3 regions of the Paenibacillus sp. alder61 genome follow, and region 3 is predicted to be linked to each of the others. Evidence: predicted binding sites of a transcription regulator. Region 3 holds the regulator's gene; each other region holds the start of a gene.
The links. The regulator Rex, encoded in region 3, represses fermentation and respiration genes when NADH is low (regulators of the CRP and FNR family bind a similar motif). The targets are predictions, from matches to a motif close to TTGTGAAATATTTCACAA.

Region 1 (4,265 bases), on a different contig from region 3:
GGCGACGCGCGGGCGAAGGAACAGCTCGGTAAGCTGAACCAATGGATTCGCGGGGTTACCAACGGGGATCCGGACCAAATCCGGGCGGGGTACAAACTGGACGGCTCGCAAGCGATCGAGGAATATGGGGCTATTACTTTCTCCGCTCCGCTGATGGTAAGCGCGATGGTCGATTCCTCCAATCAAACGTGGCTGAACCGGTTGTGGGATCACAATGCGGCGGTACGGACGGAAGATGATGTGTATTTCGGCAACAATCTGCGCCTGCTGAGCATGATTGTCGTATCGGGCAATTGGTGGTCGCCTTCCGTGACGGACACCGAGGCGCCTTCCGAACCGACGATCGAAAAAGCGGAGGCCGCTTCGTCCACGGCCATTACGCTGAAATGGGCTCCGTCCTCCGACAATCTGGGCGTTGCCGGTTACAAAATATACCGTGACGACGTCGAGATCGCAACGACGATGAAGACGGAGTATCGGGATACCGGCCTGTCCCCGGGTACGACGTACAAATATTTTGTGGTTGCGTTCGACGCGGCAGGAAACTTGTCGAAAATGAGCAATATGAGGTTCGTGGCAACGCTGGGATCGTCGGGTGGCGGTTCTGGCAGCTCCGGCGGTTCCGGATCTAGTGGCGGTGGTTCGGCGTCCACACCGGGCGGAACGAAGACCGAACCGGAAGTTACGGCGCCGGAACCGGGGAAAACCCCCGATGCGGGCGGGACTCGGCCAGGGAAGAAGAACTTTATCGATATCGGCGATAAATACGCTTGGGCGAAAGAGGCGATTGAAGAACTGGCGGCCCAAGGCATTATCCGGGGCACGTCCGATACGACCTTCGAACCGGGACGAAAAATTACTAGGGCGGAATTCACCGTGCTGCTGGTGCGAGCGCTCGGACTGAAAGCCGATTTTGCGACCAGCTTCGGCGATGTCGCTTCGGACGCTTATTATTACGAAGCGCTGGGCATCGCCAAAAAACTCGGTATCGCCAAAGGAGTCGGCGCCGACCGTTTCAATCCGCAAGCGGCCGTTTCCCGGCAGGAAATGATGGTGCTGACGGCTAGAGCGCTGCGGCTGGGAGGCAACCTCGGCGATGGCGCGGGAATCGCGGCCGACCTGGAACGTTTTACGGACGCCGATACCCTGGCCGACTATGCTGTAGACAGCGCTGCGTCTCTCGTCAAGGAAGGCATCGTCCAGGGCGACGGGGCGAACCTTCGCCCGGGAGCCCCAACAACGCGGGCGGAATCCGCGGTCATGATTCACCGCATTTTCAAGAAATACGGCTTATAATCTGAAAGAGAAACCCGGGCAAAGCCCGGGTTTCTCTATGGCACCGTCGCGATATTCAAAAACCCCCGCTTTGTAAAGATAGCGGGGGTTTTCCTGCGTAAACTAGTTGGCGAACGTATAGCTGTCGTTGGTCTTCTTCAACATTTCCTTAAATCCGGGAGAAGCGTACAGCTTCTTGTCCTTCGTGATAAAAAGGACTTCCGTGTTCGGCGTATTTTCCGCGAATTTAAGCCCGTCCTCAATGCCCATAATCAGCAGGGAAGTGTCCATCGTATCGGCATCGGTGGAGCGGTCCGTCACGATCGTGACACTGCTGATATTGTTATCGACCGGATAGCCGGAACGCGGGTCGATGATATGCTGGTACAGTTTGCCGTCTTCCACGAAGAAGCGCTCGTAAATCCCGGCGGTAACGACGGTTTTGTCTTCGACCCGGACGGTACCGATCGGATTGCCCCGTTCCTGCGAAGGATCTTGAATACCGATGTTCCAGGTGGAGCCGCCCGGCTTGCTGCCCATCGCAAAAATATTGCCCCCCAGGTCGATGATCGCGCTGCTGAAACCCTGTTCCGCCAAATAGTCGTAGATGGCGTCCGCGGCGTAGCCTTTTCCGTAGGAGCCAAGGTCGAGCTGCATCCCTTTATCACGCAGGTAAATCTCGTGTTTCTCCGGGTTAAGCTCGATCCTGCGGTAATCCGTCAGCTTGCGGGCGGCTTCGATGTCCGCGGCCGGTGGGACGTGGGCTCCCTCATGGCCGATGTTCCAAAGGCTGACGAGCGGGCCGATCGACGGGTCCAGCAGGCCGTCCGTTTTCCGGGCATAGTCGACGGCGAGCTGCACGAGTTCGAACGTATCCGGCGAAACCTCCACGGGGGCGATACCCGCTTGCGCGTTTACCTTATGGATCTCGCTGTCCTCGTTCGTCCGGCTGATTTTGCGGTCGATATCTTTCATCAGAGCTTCCAGCTCTTTAAAGTTGTTGGCGGTAGCCCGGTTATCGTAAATTTTGATGTTGACGACGGTATCAAATATAAAAAAGGTCTGCGCCAAAGGCTTTACGGAGGTTCCTGACTTCGACGAATCCTTCGCGGCGGAGGCGGCCCGCACATCGGCCGGGATGTCCGCCGCCTTCACATTCGCGGAATCGCCGTTTGTACAGCCTCCAAGCAGCGTCGTAATCATGGTCAGAGCCAGCAACAGGATTGCCGTTTTGTTCTTTTTCATATGCGTAGCCTCATTTCTCCCGTTATCTCGCCTTGATTTTAGCAGAAATAAAAATGAGCTAAAAGTACTTTTATTCACAAAGTAAGAATTATTCTCATAAACCGTCTTTTAAGTGAGGATTTTGTGAAATGGGTCCTAGATTGAGACATTTATCACATGGGAGTGAGGAAAGTTACAGGTATAATGGTTTCATCTAAGATTTATATAATTAAAAAATAAGATAAAGGAGTTAGCCATGAAACGTGGAGATATCCTGCTGATCGGGCTGATCGTTGTCATTGCCGCGGCGTTCTTGGTCCCCCGCTGGTTTGCCGGGGAATCAAGTGAAAAATATCACAACGAGACTCGCATCGCTAAAATTTCTGTAAACGGCAAACTGTTGCGCACGGTGGAGTTAACCGGAGAGGAACAGGAGATCGAGATTAAAACGGAGTACGGGTACAACCTCTTGAAGGTTCACGATTACGGGATTGAAATGATCGATGCGGACTGCCCGGATAAAGTGTGTTATACGTTTGGATTCATTGAGCGCAACGGCGGGACCATCGTTTGTTTGCCGAATAAGCTGCTCGTGGAAATCGAAGGGGCGCCCGGAGAAGGAGATGAGGTCGATGCCGTCGTTAAATGAACAATCCCATCTGGCCTTAAAAAGAACGGTCATCGTCGCCATTTTTGCCGCGGTAGCGGTTGTGCTCAGCCTGGTGGAAAGCGTGATCCCCGTGAATATGAGCATCCCCGGCGCCAAACTGGGGTTGGCCAACATCATGGTGCTGACGTGCCTTTATTTTCTCCGGGCAAGGGACGCCCTGATGATGGTGCTGTTAAAAACGCTGCTGACGGCTTTTATTTTCGGCACGTTTTCCAGCTTTTTATTCAGTATTATGGGGGCGCTGTTCAGCTTCGCGGCGATGTGGTTCCTGCTGCTGGTTGGACGCAAACGGCTTAGCGTCATCGGAATCAGCATCGTGGGGGGGATCGCCCATAACATCGGCCAGCTGACCACGGCGGCGCTGTACTTCAAAACGTCGAATATATTCTACTACTTGCCGATGCTGCTTCTCATGGGGGTATTGACCGGCATCGCGGTCGGTATCGCGGTTCGCTATCTGATCCCGTCTTTGTCCAAACTCGCGCTGTTCGACGGATTTTTGACCGAGAACGCCTAGCCAATTTATGGCCGGAGATCGGCCGGAAAGGGGAATGACGATGAATTCTACCGGGCTCGCGTATGAACTGCAGCAGGTCTCTTTTTCTTATGACCCGGAACATCCGGTCCTCAGCGATTTGTCCTTCTCCATCCCGCAGGGAAGCTGGGTTTCCCTCGTCGGTCCGAACGGCTGCGGCAAATCGACGCTGGCAAGGCTGCTCGGGGGGCTTCTGGCCGCCAACGCCGGCACCATTATAGTAGAAGGAACGCCTCTGCTTAAGGAGACCGTTCAGCAAATCCGGCCGCGAATCGGGATGGTGTTTCAGAACCCGGATAACCAGTTTATCGGGGCCACCGTCGAGGAAGATATCGCCTTCGGCCTGGAAGGGAGATGCCTGCCGCGCGAGGAGATGGTCGAGCGGGTTCACCGTTACGCGGAAAAGCTGGAAATCGGCCATCTGCTGTCCAAACACCCCTCCGAGCTGTCCGGAGGGCAGAAACAGCGGGTCGCTATCGCGGCGATTTTGGCGCTTGAGCCCGGAATTCTGATTTTTGACGAAGCGTCCTCCATGCTGGACGAACGGGCCCGGGGGGAATT
Region 2 (4,265 bases), on a different contig from region 3:
ATTCCACCAGGCCTTCGTTATATCCATTAAACATCATCGCTGATTTCCTCCAACATTCCTTTTTCCCGGTGACATAAAATATGCCTGCGCCACCGCGCGTCATCCCTTTCGGGGAAATCCTCCCGATAGTGTCCGCCTCGGCTTTCCTCACGGACCAACGCCGACTCGGACAGCAATAGGGCGCAGGTCAGCATATTGGCAAACTCCAACTGCTCCCGGGTATGTAAAACCGCTCCGAAAATCGGCAGCTGCCGCTTCAGTTCCTCGATTCCTTTAAGCAGCCCGCCCTTGGTTCGGCGTACTCCTACCTGCCGGACCATGACTTTCTGCAGCTTCAGCCGCCGTTCGACGATCGGCTGGATTACCGCCTCGTGCCGGTCCGACCGGCAAGCGATGCCCGCGCCCGTCTCGGCCAGCGGAGCCAACTGCCGAATCCGTTCCACGATCCGCCGTCCGAAGACGACCGCCTCGGACAGGGAGTTGCTCGCCAGCCGGTTCGCGCCGTGCACCCCGGTGGACGAAACCTCCCCGCAGGCGAACAGGCGGCGGACGCTGGTCTCTCCATGATGCCCCGTTTGCACGCCTCCCATCATATAATGCGCAGCCGGCGCCACCGGAATCCAATCGGTGGTCATATCCAGACCGTAGCCGATGCAGGTCTCATAGATGGTCGGAAAACGATGCTTGATGGTTTCCGGCTCTTCGTGGGTAATGTCCAGATACACGTGAGTAGCGCCCGTCTGTTCCATTTCGCTGACGATGGCCCGGGCCACGATATCGCGCGGAGCCAGCTCCAAAAGGCTGTGATACTTCTCCATGAAACGTTCGCCGCGGATATTTCGCAATATGGCGCCTTCGCCGCGCACCGCCTCCGAGATGAGAAATCTCGGAGCGCCGGGGTAACAAAGGGCGGTGGGATGAAATTGAATAAACTCCATGTCCCGAATCAGCGCGCCGGCCCGGTAGGCCATGGCCACGCCGTCGCCGGTCGCCACCTCCGGATTGGTCGTATAGCGGTAAAGCTGGCCGGCCCCGCCGCTGCAAAGAACCGTCGCCGTTCCGCGCAGGAAAACCCGGCCGCCATCCGGCTGCTGAACCAACGCGCCCAGACATTCGTTATCCTTCGTAATCAAGTCGATCACGAAATGATCGTCCCAGATGTCGATATTGGCATGCCCGCCCACCTGCTCCGACAGAGCCCGGACAATCTCATACCCTGTGGCATCGCCGTTGGCGTGCAAAATCCGGCGGTGGCTGTGCGCGCCTTCTTTCGTCAGGGCAAGCTCCCCGTTCTCGAGGTCGAACGCCGTTCCGAGCGTCATTAATTCTTTAACGCCCTCAGGCCCTTCATGGACCAGAATATCCACCGATGCCGAGGAACAGAGCCCCGCTCCGGCGAGAAGGGTGTCCTCCCGGTGCGAGGCCGGCGAATCCTCATCGGAAATAACCGCCGCAATGCCGCCTTGGGCATACCGGGTGTTGCTCTCCATCAGCGATTTTTTCGTTATCATTGTGACCTTGCGATTTTCGGAGGCTTTAATGGCCGTAAACAGCCCGGCGATGCCCGATCCGATGACGATCACGTCCGTGTCGATCACCGGGAGTTCAGCCAGGTCAAAATCAACCAAGTATTGTGGAATCAAGGTGACCACCTGTCCTTGACAGAGAGTAGCGCATGCTACTGAACTTGTAGCATGCGCTCTAATGAGGTTCTGGCTTTGTCGGCGATCGCCGGCGGGACATAAATTTGCGGCTGCATCGTTTCCAGACACTTCACCAATTTTTTCAGATTATTGACTTTCATATTAGGACATACGAGAAACTTCGAGGCAAAATGGAACGTTTTCTCCGGACTATCCAGTCTCAACTGGTATCCCGTCCCGTCTTCGGTCCCCACGATAAATTCCTTGGCGGACGACTTCTTGCAATATTCAAGAATCGCGGTCGTGCTGCCGACGAAATCGCCCATCGCCACGACCTCCGGCCGACATTCGGGGTGAACGACGAACTCGGCTTCCGGATGCTTCGCTTTCATCTCGACCACATCTTTTACGGTCAACATATCGTGCGTGTTGCAATAGCCTTCCCATATGATCATTTTCTTGTCCGTATGCTGCTGAACGTAATGACCCAGGTTCTTGTCGGGAACCCAGATGATCTCGTCCGCATCGACCGAGTTAATCACCTTGACGGCATTGGAGGAGGTACAGCAAATATCCGTCTCCGCCTTGACTTCAGCCGAAGAGTTGATATAGGTGACCACTTTGGCGTTCGGATGCTGCGCTTTAAGCTTTCTTAAGCCATCCACGTTCACCATATCCGCCATCGGGCAGCCGGCCCGTTCATCGGGAATGAGCACCGTCTTGTTCGGCGCCAAAATTTTCGCGCTCTCTCCCATGAAATGAACGCCGCAGAACACGATCGTTTCCGCTTCGGTTGAAGCCGCCTTCTGAGCAAGCAAAAAAGAGTCGCCACGGAAATCGGCCACTTCTTGAATTTCGTCGCGCTGATAATAATGCGCCAAAATGATTGCGTTGCGTTCCTTCTTAAGCTGAACCAGCTTCTCCCGAAGCTCCCGGTTCATTTCCGCCTTCCGCTCCCGTGCTAGAGCCTCCACCTGACATCCTCCCCTGTATGCGACCGCGGTTCCCCCGCGCTTCTCTCTCGTCCGCATCCTTATCGTAATGTTTGTGCAAAAATACGCATACTTGCCGTCACTTCAACGTACCTAATTTCACACGGCTGTGTTAACAACTAATTTACACAAGCGAGTTGGGGCTGTCAATCGATCCGGGCAGGAAAGCTCAAATTTTAATTAATGCCTTGGCGATGTGAAATCGCGGCCCAAAAGGCCATTACTCCGACTGGCGGCCATACCAAGCGAGTCGACATGGGGACCAACGGTAATTCCACTAGCCATTGAGTGATGAAACCATAAAAAAATCCGGGAGGCAGATCCTGTCTGTCTCCCGGATGATATCCATACATTGTTATACAGTTGGCGGCGTGCCGCCCCCCGGGCCTTGCCCGTTACCGTCTTTGTTGTCACCTTCCGGCGGCGTCGGCGGTACATCCCGGACGGTTCCTTCCGGTGCGTCGACCGTAGGATCACTCGAAATGTCGTTCGTGCTGCTGCCCGGTATCCCGTTCGGAATATCTCCGGTTGGGCCTGCGGGAGCCGGATCCTCGGTCTTGCCTTGAATCCGGACGCGTACGTCACCGACATTGTCGACGATAGGTTCGCCCGTTTCGGACGTGCCGTTTCCGCTGCCGCCTTCGCCGTCTTTGCCGGCTTCCGGTGCATCCAGCAGATGCCCATGCTCGATCAACTGCTTGATCTGATCAAGATCCAGCGTTTCCACCTCAAGCAAGGTCTCGGCGATCAGGCGAACTTCCTCGGCATGCTCCGTCAACAGCTTCTTACAACGTTCGTAGGACTCGTTGATAAACCGCTGCATTTCCTGATCGATCTCGTAAGCGATCTGATCGCTGTAATTCTGCTCGTGTCCGATATCGCGGCCCAGGAACACCTGGCCTTGCGATGTGCCGAACTGCATCGGACCGAGCTTCTCGCTCATCCCGTATTCGACGATCATGCTGCGCACGATGCTCGTCGCTTGCTGGAAGTCGCTGTACGCCCCGGTGCCGATCTCGCCGATGAACAGCTCTTCCGCAACCCGGCCGCCCAACAGACCCGTAACCTTGTCGAGCAGTTCTTGCTTCGTCACCAGCATGCGGTCTTCTTTCGGAAGCATGATGACATATCCGCCGGCCCGGCCGCGCGGGATAATCGTCACCTTGTGCACCATATCGGCGTGCTCCAGGAAATAACCCACGATCGTATGGCCCGCTTCGTGGAAAGCCACGATGCGTTTCTCGCGGTCGCTGATCACGCGGCTGCGCTTCTCCGTACCGACAATAACGCGGTCGATGGCCTCATCCACCTCTTGCATGGAGATATCCTTGCGGTTTCGGCGGGCGGCAAGGAGCGCCGCTTCGTTCAGCAAGTTCTCCAGATCCGCGCCGGTAAACCCGGTCGTCCGTTTGGCGATGACATCGAAGCGTACGTCTTTGGTGAGCGGCTTATTGCGCGCATGCACCTTGAGCACCGCTTCGCGGCCCTTCACATCCGGACGGTCGACCGTAATCTGACGGTCAAAACGTCCCGGACGCAGCAAGGCCGGGTCCAAAATGTCCGCACGGTTTGTGGCCGCGATGATAATAATGCCTTCGTTGCCGCCGAAACCGTCCATTTCTACAAGCAA
Region 3 (4,265 bases):
CCGTTGTTCACACGCTCACCCGGTTATTCAAGGACAGCAAGACCGGGCAATTCCCGAATTTGCGCATGATGTTGGATCAGTCGGGAAGCGAAAAGTCGGGCGAGTGGTGCTCCGTCATCGACGGGCTGTATCCGACCCTGGTCGATGTGAAGGAAGTCTGGGACCGCCTGGCGGATCAGATGTTCAGCCTAATGCCGGAACGCAGCGACGCGGCGCCTGGAGATCCGGGGCAATTCGTGCTGCGCCTGCTGCCCCAGAAGAGACCGAAGCAATGGGATACGCTGGCTGAGCTGGAGAACCAGATTTATGTCGCTCTGGGCGACGTGATCCGCAAAGCGGAAAGGCTGATCGGCGAGTTGAAGGACGATGAGCATGACTTCGGCTATGACAGCCTGATCACCGATATCGGCGGCTTATTGAAGGACCTTGCCACCGAGCGGGAGGCGCTCCGCTTCTTTATCAAGCTGGAAGACGCGAATACCGTCTACTGGATCGAAGGCAACGGGAATTACCGCAGCAAATCGCTGCAAATTTTTGCGGTGCCGATCGATGTGAGCGCCCAATTGAAGGAATTTTTCTTCAACAAGAAGAAGAGTGTAGTGATGACCTCGGCGACCCTCTCGGTCGACAAGTCTTTCCAGTATATGATCGATCAATTGGGGCTTGCCGAAGCGGCGGAGCAGGATCGGCTCAATACCGCCATGCTCCCGTCCCCGTTCAATTACAGGGAGCAGGCGCTGCTGGTCATTCCGCGGGATTTTCCAAGTGTGAAAGGCAGCGTCGGAGACGACTATTTTGTTTCCACGCTCGTTCGGTCCCTGGCCGATACGGCGACCGCCACCCATGGCAGGATGCTGGTTCTGTTTACGTCCTACCGAATGCTGCGGCAGGTGTATGACCCGCTGAAGGAATTGCTTTCCGAGCGGGGCATCACCGTGATCGGGCAAGGGATGGACAGCGGGAGCCGGACGAAGCTGACCCGCAGGTTCCAAGGGCAGCACGCTTCGGTTTTGCTCGGCACGAGCAGTTTCTGGGAAGGCGTCGATATACCCGGGGAGGCTTTAACGAGTCTAGCCATCGTCCGGCTGCCGTTCCAACCGCCGAACCATCCGCTGGTGGAAGCCAAGAGCGAGCGGCTGCAGCAAGAGAAGAAGAACCCGTTCATGAAGCTATCCGTTCCCCAGGCCGTCATCCGTTTTAAACAAGGTTTCGGCAGATTGGTCCGCTCTTCGCAGGATCGCGGGATCGTGGTGGTTTATGATACTCGGATCTTGGAATCTTATTACGGTAAATACTTTTTATATTCTTTGCCCGGACCGAAAATGGAGCATATGCCGCTGGAGCAGATGGTGCCGCGGATTTCGGAATGGCTCAACGCCGGGGAATCTTAAGTGTTCCTCAAATCGTGTACGTAGGGGGAAATTTGATGAAATCGGAAAAAATCTCGGATGCGGTGGTTCGCCGCCTGCCGGTGTACCTGCGTTTTCTCAATGAACTCAGCCGCCGGGAGGTGCCGACGGTATCCTCGCAGGAGCTTGGGCAGAAGCTGGATCTGAATCCGGCTCAAATCCGCAAAGACCTGGCTTATTTCGGCGATTTCGGCCGCAAAGGGATCGGCTACGACGTATCGTATCTGATCGAGAAAATCCGTCAAATTCTGAATTTGGATCAGCAGATTAACGTCGCTTTAATCGGGGCCGGTAACCTGGGCCAAGCGTTGTCGAATTATAACGCGTACTTGAAAGATAATATGAAGATTGTGGCGGTTTTTGACGCATCCCCTCACAAGATCGGGACGCAGATCAACAATATTACGATTCAGCCGATCGACGAGTTGGTCGATACGGTCCGAAGCAACAACATCCGAATCGGGATCATCACCGTTCCCGATGTGGAGGCGCAGCGGGTTGCCGATCAATTGGTGGCTGCGGGAATCGGAGCGATTCTGAATTTCGCGCCGACCATCTTAAAGGTACCCTCCGAAGTGCGCGTTCATGCGGCGGATTTCACAACCGATTTGATGAGTTTGGCCTATTATCTGGATGCTGGAAAGGAACATACGGAACATGACGCGAAAATGGCTGATTAAAGACGGGACCTTTGCGGTGCAGGATCAGAAGACCCCTGTCATTCGGGGCTATATGCTGGTCGAAGGAGACCGGATCACATATGTCGGAACGGAGCGGCCGCAGGGCGTGGAAGGGGCCGAGACGTTTGACGGCAAGGGCCTGTTGTTTCTCCCCGGCTTGATTAATACGCACGGTCACGCGGCGATGTCGCTTTTGCGCGGCTACGGCGACGACATGGTGCTTCAGGAGTGGCTGCAGGAGAAGATGTGGCCGATGGAAGCGAAATTTACCGGCGAGGATGTTTATTGGGGAACGGCGTTGTCCGTGCTGGAGATGTTGAAAGGCGGGACCACCACCTTTTTGGATATGTACGACCATATGGACCAGGCGGCTGCCGTGGTCGAAAAATCGGGAATCCGCGCCGTTCTAACGCGCGGTGTCATCGGGCTCTGCCCGCCTGAAGTGCAGCAAAGCAAGCTGAACGAGGCGGTCAATTTTGCGCGCGAGTGGCACGGCAAGGCCGACGGGAGAATCACCACGATGATTTCGCCGCATTCTCCATATACTTGTCCTCCGGATTACATTGAAAAAATTGTGCAAGCGGCGCATGATCTCGATTTGCCGATGCACACGCACATGTCGGAGACGAGAGCCGAGGTGGAGCAAAATGTGGCCGACTACGGCGTCCGCCCGGTTCAGCACCTGCTGAATCTCGGCATGTTCAGCCGGCCGACGCTGCTGGCCCATGCCGTCCACTTGACGGACGAGGAAATCGGCGTTTTGGCCGAGCACCGGGTCGCGATATCTCATAATCCCGGAAGCAACCTGAAGCTGGCTAGCGGCGTGGCCCGCGTTCCCGAGCTGCTCAAGGCCGGGGTTACCGTATCGCTGGGTACGGATGGACCTGCCAGCAACAATAACCTCGATATGTTCGAGGAAATTCGTCTGGCGGCACTGATTCATAAAGGCGTATCGGGAGACCCGACGGCAGTTCCGGCGGCTGAGGCGCTGCGCATGGGGACGGAATACGGGGCGAAGTCGTTATTTCTCCAGGATACGGGTCGACTCGCTGCCGGCATGAAGGCGGATTTTATCGCCCTGAACACGGAACAGGCGCATTTTCTGCCTCGTACGGACTATATTTCCCATATCGTGTATTCGGCAGGGCCGAAAGATGTGGAGCATGTTTGGGTGAACGGCAAGCAAGTGGTCAAACATGGCGCTTGTCTCACGCTCGACGAGGAGAAAGTAAGGTTTGAAGCCCAAGCAGCGTTTGAGCGCCTTCTCGGCCGATAAGACGATCTATAGGATGTTGATACTACGCCGATCGGGGAAAGGAAGAGAAGGTTGAGAAACAGAACCAAATGGATCTTGCTCTCCCTTCTGATACTGGGGCTCGTCCTCATCGGGCTTCACCGCTACTATCTTTTTGTTGAGCAGGATTTATGGCGGGGAGAGAAGCAAGCGATTCAGCGGGCGATGCAAGAAACTGGGCTGACGGAGGCCGATGAGGTGTGGAAATCCGTCTGGGATCAGGTATGCTGGGTCGTGCAGGGGAAGGACGAAAACGGCCGGGAAGTGATGGTCTGGCTGCCGGAAAAGGGGACTCCGGAAGTGAAACCCATGGACGAGGGCGTATCGGAAAGTCAGATCCGGAAAATCATTAAAGACAAATTTCCCGGGATCACCCCTGTACGACTGATGCCGGGCATTTACAACGACCAATATGTATGGCAGCTCTTTTACAAAGAGAAAGCTCATCATTATTACCGGTTCTTCCGTTTCAGCGATGGAGAGCCGTTGGAAGAAGTGTTTACTTTGCCCAACCGGTAACATATTATTTCGATTGAACGGATGAATAAATTTGTGTTTTTGCCAAAAAGCAGTCCTTCGGGGCTGTTTTTTTGATAAAATTTAAAATAAATTCACAACTTGATTCGAAATCGTATATACGATGTGATATACTCATCTTTGTAAGTTTATTTTGCATACTCGTCTACTATTCACTGATATACTATTCATTTATATTTTTGTACACCAAGGAGGACATCAACGTGAAATTGCGTGTTGGACCGATTGTGGCTAGTGTGGCCGTATCCGCACTGTTGTTGTTCGGAGGATGGTTTGCATATCGACATTGGGCTGTGGAGAGCCCGTTTGAACATAAAGTCAACGCTATGGAAGGTGTAAGAAGTG

Region 1: a site for Rex is predicted at 2,661-2,678, ahead of LBW89_RS05915 (FAD:protein FMN transferase). Genes of this name have one in related genera too.
Region 2: a site for Rex is predicted at 2,689-2,706, ahead of nadA (quinolinate synthase NadA). Genes of this name have one in related genera too.

Annotation. Positions count from the first base shown of each region.
Region 1 is NZ_JAIUDG010000004.1:229,055-233,319, forward strand. It holds gene LBW89_RS05910 (glycosyl hydrolase family 8) at 1-1,296, shown strand, start outside; gene LBW89_RS05915 (FAD:protein FMN transferase) at 1,399-2,520, opposite strand; gene LBW89_RS05920 (NusG domain II-containing protein) at 2,756-3,148, shown strand; gene LBW89_RS05925 (Gx transporter family protein) at 3,132-3,686, shown strand; gene LBW89_RS05930 (ATP-binding cassette domain-containing protein) at 3,727-4,265, shown strand, end outside.
Region 2 is NZ_JAIUDG010000038.1:12,694-16,958, forward strand. It holds gene nadC (carboxylating nicotinate-nucleotide diphosphorylase) at 1-37, opposite strand, end outside; gene nadB (L-aspartate oxidase) at 27-1,643, opposite strand; gene nadA (quinolinate synthase NadA) at 1,679-2,617, opposite strand; gene ftsH (ATP-dependent zinc metalloprotease FtsH) at 2,991-4,265, opposite strand, start outside.
Region 3 is NZ_JAIUDG010000015.1:34,452-38,716, reverse strand. It holds gene dinG (ATP-dependent DNA helicase DinG) at 1-1,391, shown strand, start outside; gene LBW89_RS16690 (redox-sensing transcriptional repressor Rex) at 1,427-2,089, shown strand; gene LBW89_RS16685 (amidohydrolase) at 2,067-3,365, shown strand; gene LBW89_RS16680 (DUF5590 domain-containing protein) at 3,417-3,902, shown strand; gene LBW89_RS16675 (hypothetical protein) at 4,124-4,265, shown strand, end outside.